Regions from separate parts of the Rhizobium rosettiformans genome, predicted to be linked through region 1. Evidence: riboswitches for the same ligand, from Rfam matches in the RefSeq annotation. Region 1 holds a riboswitch; the other holds the start of a gene.
What was found. Region 1 has a riboswitch for S-adenosylmethionine ahead of metA (homoserine O-acetyltransferase MetA). Riboswitches for the same ligand answer to the same signal wherever they lie in the genome.
Positions count from the first base shown of each region.

Region 2: linked by a shared signal. The riboswitch ahead of D4A92_RS09090 (O-succinylhomoserine sulfhydrylase) and the one ahead of metA (homoserine O-acetyltransferase MetA) in region 1 are both predicted to bind S-adenosylmethionine.

Region 1 covers NZ_CP032405.1:1,165,517-1,168,707, reverse strand. Annotated here, with positions in the region: gene D4A92_RS05585 (vWA domain-containing protein) at 1-955, opposite strand, end outside; gene metA (homoserine O-acetyltransferase MetA) at 1,043-1,972, opposite strand; SAM riboswitch at 2,064-2,141, opposite strand; gene D4A92_RS05575 (DUF1737 domain-containing protein) at 2,494-2,700, opposite strand; gene D4A92_RS05570 (HpcH/HpaI aldolase/citrate lyase family protein) at 2,697-3,191, opposite strand, start outside.
Region 2 covers NZ_CP032405.1:1,896,431-1,899,621, reverse strand. Annotated here, with positions in the region: tRNA gene D4A92_RS09100 (tRNA-Gly) at 1-74, opposite strand; gene D4A92_RS09095 (2'-deoxycytidine 5'-triphosphate deaminase) at 135-1,232, opposite strand; SAM riboswitch at 1,306-1,384, shown strand; gene D4A92_RS09090 (O-succinylhomoserine sulfhydrylase) at 1,430-2,608, shown strand; gene apaG (Co2+/Mg2+ efflux protein ApaG) at 2,799-3,191, shown strand.

The sequences.
Region 1 (3,191 bases):
CGTAAGGGCTCATCGCCGCGTCGCCGACGAAGATCAGCCGGTAGTCGGCGCCGAAGGTTCTGATGACGTCGGATGTCGGAATGGTATCGGCATGGCGGCGCTGATTGTCCTTCCAGACGCGTTCATAGGGGCAGTTGTGGAAGTAGAAATATTCCATATGGCGAAATTCTGAGCGTGCCGCCGAAAACAGCTCCTCGACCTCGCGCACATGGTCGTCCATCGAGCCGCCGATATCGAAGAACATCAGCAACTTCACGGCATTGCGTCGTTCGGGTTGGGTCTTCACGTCGAGATATCCGTGCTCTGCGGTCGAGCGAATGGTGCCGGAGAGATCCAGTTCTTCCGGAGCTCCCTCGCGCACAAAGCGGCGCAGCCGTCGAAGCGCGACCTTGATGTTGCGGGTGCCGAGTTCGACGCGGTCGTCGAGATTGCGGAACTCGCGCTGGTCCCAGACTTTTACCGCGCGGCGGTGCCGGCTTTCCTCCTGGCCGATGCGCACACCTTCCGGATTGTAGCCATGGGCGCCGAAGGGTGAGGTGCCGGCCGTGCCGATCCACTTGTTGCCGCCCTGGTGGCGTTCCTTCTGCTCGGCGAGGCGTTCTTTTAGCGTTTCCATCAGCTTGTCGAAGCCGCCGAGCGCTTCGATCAGCTTCTTGTCCTCGTCCGAGAGGTGCTTTTCGGCGATCTTGCGCAGCCAGTCTTCCGGGATCACCTGGGGACCGATACCGTCAGCAGCACCCTCGCTCAGGATGCCGCCGAAAACCTCGGAAAACACTCGGTCGAAGCGGTCGATGAAGCGCTCGTCCTTCACCAGGATGGTGCGGGCGAGATAGTAGAAACCTTCGGGATCGAAGTCGACCAGCCCCGCCTCAAGGCCTTCGAGCAAAGCCAGGTATTCCCGCAGGGTCACGGGAACCTTCTCTTCTTTCAGGCGCAGAAAAAACGGCAGGAACATCGGACGAAAATGGCTCGGTTCATCGGCGGCGGCATCCTGTCACAGAGGAACCCGCCTGTCCTGGCAAAATCCGCTCCCGTACCGCTGTCAGCCTGCCAGATCCTTGCCGATCTCGTTCAGATCATAAGGCGTCATCTGGTATATCTCGTTGATCCAGTTGCCGAACAGGAGATGCGCATGGCCGCGCCAGCGGTTGAGCGGCGTCAGCGTGTCGTCATTATGCGGGAAATAATTGTGCGGCAGCTTGATCGGGATCCCCGCCGACTTGTCACGGAAATACTCGTCGCCCAGCGAGGTCGAATCATATTCGACATGGTTGAACATGTAGAGCCGGTTTGCCCGCTTCTCCTGCACCAGGCAGACACCCATCTCGTCGGATTCGAGCAGGATCTCCAGGTCAGGCACCTTCTCAATGTCTTCCCGGCGGACTTCCGTCCAGCGGGAGACCGGAACCTGGAAATCATCGGAAAAGCCGTTCAGATAAACGGAGGAGGGCGCGAGATTGCGATGGCGATAGACCCCGAAGGCCTTCTCCTTCAGGGCATGCTTCGGCACCTTGTGGAAGTGATAGATCGCCGCCATGCCGCCCCAGCAGACATTCATCGTCGAATGCACGTTGGTCTCGGTCCAATCAAGGATCTCTTCCAGTTCCGGCCAGTAGGTCACCTCCTCGAAGGGTAGAGTCTCGACCGGTGCGCCGGTGATGATGAAGCCGTCGAACTTGCGATCCTTCACCTCGTCCCAGGTCTGGTAGAAGGAAAGAAGATGCTCTTCCGGCGTGTTCTTGGCCTTGTGGCCACCGACTCGCACCAGCGTCAGTTCCACCTGGAGCGGCGAGGCGCCGATCAGGCGGGCGAACTGCACCTCGGTCTTGATCTTGTTCGGCATGAGGTTGAGCAGGCCGATCTGCAGCGGGCGAATGTCCTGGCGGATGGCCACGGTTTCGGTCATCACCCGCACGCCCTCATGCACGAGGGTCTCAAAGGCGGGCAGCGTATCGGGGATCCTAATCGGCATCTTACTCTCGACTTTCCTTGTCACGGCGGTTTCAGACCGCGGAAACAAAAATACCGGCAGCTTTCATATCGCCACCGGTCCTCGGAAAGTCTTCAAACTCGCCTCGGCCCTTTAGCGACTTATTTTACGTGGCTGCAAGCCGGCCGGCCAAATCACCACGGAACACGTGGCCTTTTTACCCCTGTCGGGGATGCGAATCAATGGGGAAGGCAATCGCTGCCTTTGCCCACCTCACCCGCAAGGGTGAGTGCTTCTGGCGCCTCGTCGGATCCTCGGCTTTAACCCGAGGGCAAGCATCACCCGAACGGGAGGGAGCGATCCCGACCGGCGGCGAGGCTTGGGGTTTTTGACATCGACATATCCCCTCACCCTGAGGTGCCCGACATCGTCGGGCCTCGAAGGGCCAGGCCACAGTTACTGAAGAATAAGAGGGGTGCTTCGAGGCCCGCGATTCTCGCGGGCACCTCAGCATGAGGGCATCGAGACGCAAGCTTAGAGCCCCTCTCCCATGATGCAGCGCCTTACTGCTCGCCGAGCTTCATCGACGGATCGTATTCCTTTCCATGCACAGTCTTCACCACGGCCTGGCCGCAATACAGCTTGTTCTCGGCGGCGTTGAAGGTGTGGCTCGGCGATCCGTGCAGTTCCCAGCCCTTGTTGAGCGCGTCGGTGACGCGGTGGCAGAAGCTCGAATCATCCGGGCCGGTGAGGAAACGATAGACTTTCATGGCTTGTCCTTTCTGGCGGTGATCATGTCGACCTTGGCAAGGAGGCGGGCGGCCTCCTCGGCATGCAGCCGCTCGATCATGCGCCCATCGATGTTGATGACGTTGAGGCCCGCATGGGCCAGGTCGGAAAAGGTCTCTACCACCAGACGGGCCTCGGCGATGGCAGGCTCCGAAGGGCCGAAATGGTGGTTGGCGGGTTCGACCTGCGCCGGATGGATCAGCATCTTGCCGTCGAAGCCCATGGCCCTCCCTTGAGCGCTTTCATCAGAGAAGGCTTCGAGGTCGCGAAAATCGTTCGACACGCTGTCGATCACGTCGAGACCATAGGCGCGAGCGGCGAGCACGACCTGCATCAGGTAAGGAACCAGGTAGGTGCGTCCGGGGGCTGCCGGAATGCCGGTCGCCTTGCGCAGGTCGTTCAGCCCAACGACGAAGGCGTCGAGCCGGCTGTCGCTGGTTCGCCCCGAAGAGGCAATCGCTGCCGCGTTGAG
Region 2 (3,191 bases), 730 kb from region 1:
TGGAGCGGGTGAAGGGAATCGAACCCTCGTATTCAGCTTGGGAAGCTGCTGCTCTACCATTGAGCTACACCCGCGACGGGGAGAGGAATCCAACAGTTCGCTGCCAGTGTCAAGCGCTGGCAGCGACGCCTGCCTCAGGGCAAACGGAAGTGTTTCGACAGCTTCAAGCCCTGCGCCTGATAGTTGGAGCCGAGCCCCGTGCCGTAGAGGCCCTCCGGGCTCTCCTGCATGTGCTCATAGACCAGACGGCCGATGACCTGGCCGTGTTCCAGAATGAAAGGCACTTCGTGACTGCGGACTTCCAGAACCGCGCGACTGCCTGAGCCACCGGCCGGCGCATGGCCAAAGCCCGGATCGAAGAAGCCGGCATAGTGCACGCGGAATTCGCCGACGAGGGGGTCATAGGGCGTCATCTCGGCGGCATAGAGCGGCGGGACATGGACGGCCTCGTTCGAGACCAGGATGTAGAACTCGTCCGGATCGAGGATCAGCTCGCCGCGGCCGCGGCTGTAGATCGGGTCCCAGAAATCGAGCACATCATGGGCAGCCTTCCGATCGACGTCGATGACCGAGGTGTGGTGCTTGCCGCGATAGCCAATCAGACCGTCCGGGCCGGAGCCAGTCAGGTCGATCGACAGCGCAATCCCGCCACCGGAGACATTCGGCGTGTCGCTGGCAACCAGCGTCTCGGCCTTGTGCAGGTCGAAGAGTTCGGCCTCGCCGAGCAGCGCCTGTCCGGTGCGGAAGCGGATCTGCGACAGGCGCGATCCACGACGCACGATGATTGGGAAGGTGCGCGGCGAGATTTCGAGGTAGAGCTGGCCCTTGTAGCCGGCCGGCACCTTGTCGAATTCCTGGGCGTAATCCACCATTACGCGGGTGAAGATGTCTAGGCGGCCGGTCGAGCTCTTCGGATTGGCAGACGCCGAGATCTCCGCGGGCAGATCGAGGCTCTCCATCAGGGGCACGATGTAGACGCAGCCGGTTTCGAGCACCGCTCCGTTTTCGAGATCGATCTCGTGCAGGGTGAGCCGCTCCAGCTTTTCGGCAACGGTGTGGCCGCGCCCCGGCATGAAGCTGGCTCGCACACGGATCGCCTTGCCGCCCAAGCGCAGGTCGAGGCTCGCCGGCTGGATCTGGTCCTTGTCGAGCATGACCTCGCTCTTCAGCTGGCCGCCACCGAACAAGGCGCCGATCGCGCGATCGGACAAAATCCCGGGTTTCAAGGTCATGATCTCAATCCTGTTTGGGCCCGACAAAACCAAAGCCCACCAATTGACGCAAGGCCCACGAAGGCGTAAGGCAGCCTTATCCCGTGGTGATTTGGCCGGTCGGCTTGCAGCCACGTTAAACAAGTGGCTAAATAGACCGGGTTTACGAAACCGGTCCGTTCACGCGACCGGTTTTTTTGTGTTCGAAAGGCACGTGCATGAGCAAGAACTGGCGCCCGGCCACCACCCTCGTCCATGGCGGCACGCTGCGCTCTCCTTATGGCGAGACGTCTGAAGCGATCTTCCTCACCCAGGGCTTCGTCTATGAAAGCTCGGAAGCGGCAGAAGCCCGCTTCAAGGGCGAGAACGACGGCTATATCTACGCCCGCTATGGCAGCCCGACCAATGACATGTTCGAAAAGCGCATGTGCATGATGGAAGGCGCCGAGGATGCGCGTGCGATGGCGTCGGGCATGGCGGCCGTTGCTGCTGCCGTGCTCTGCCAGGTCAAGGCCGGCGACCATATCGTGGCCGCACGCGCCCTGTTCGGCTCCTGCCGCTATGTCGTCGAGACGCTGGCGCCCCGCTACGGCGTGGAATGCACGCTGGTCGATGGTCGTGACCTTGCCAACTGGGAAGCGGCGATCCGGCCGAACACCAAGGTGCTGTTCCTGGAAAGCCCGACCAATCCGACGCTCGAAGTGATCGACGTCGCAGGCGTCGCCAAGCTCGCCGATCAGATCGGCGCGAAGCTGATCGTCGACAACGTCTTTGCGACCCCCCTCTTCCAGAAGCCGCTCGAACTCGGCGCGCATGTCGTCGTCTATTCGGCGACCAAGCATATCGACGGTCAGGGCCGCTGCCTCGGTGGCGTCGTCTTGTCGTCGAAGGAATGGATCAACGAGAACCTGCACGACTATTTCCGCCATACCGGCCCTGCCATGTCGCCGTTCAATGCCTGGACGCTCTTAAAGGGCATGGAAACGCTGCCGTTGCGGGTGAAGCAGCAGACGACGAGTGCGGCAGCGATTGCCGATTTCCTGGCGGACCAGAGTGCCGTTGCCAAGGTCATCTATCCAGGCCGCAAGGACCATCCGCAGGCCGACATCATCGCCAAGCAGATGACGGGCGGTTCGACGCTGGTCTGCTTCGAGCTGAAGGGTGGCAAAGAAGCGGCATTCAAGCTGCAGAACGCCATGGAGATCGTCAAGATCTCCAACAATCTCGGCGATGCAAAGAGCCTGATCACCCATCCGGCAACCACGACCCACAAAAACCTGACCGACGAAGCACGCGCCGAACTCGGCATCTCCGGGGGCACGGTTCGCTTCTCCTGCGGGATCGAGGATACCCAGGACCTGCTGGACGACTTCGCACGGGCGCTCAAGGCCATCTGAGCGCCAGACACGCGCTCAGCAACGCAAATATTTCAGCCGCGACAGGCGTTGCGGCTGGAGCATTGCCCTTGACGTAAGGAGTTGCGTCGTTATCCCTTCAAAAGGCACGGTGTTTGTGTGTCGCCCTTGCTGCCGCCACAATGAGCGCCATCTCTATCACTGTTGATGACAAGCTTTTCAGGGTCCAGGCATGTATCGCGCGCTGACACGGGACATAGAGGTTCTGGTCGAACCTTACTATCTCGAGGAACAGTCGGACCCCGATGACAGTCGCTATGTCTGGGGTTACCGGATCGTGATATCCAATCACTCGGGCAAACCTGTGCGGTTGACCCATCGCTACTGGCACATCACCGACCAGAACGGTCAGGTGGATGAGGTGAGCGGCCCGGGCGTAGTGGGCGAGCAGCCGCGCCTCGATCCCGGCGACACTTACGAATATTCTTCCGGCTGCCCGCTCGATACGCCCTCGGGCATGATGTATGGCACCTACCGGATGGAAACCGACGACGGAGAGACCTTCGACGTCGAAATACCTGCCTTTTCCCTCGACAGCCCAGGCATGGTCCGCACCCTCAATTGA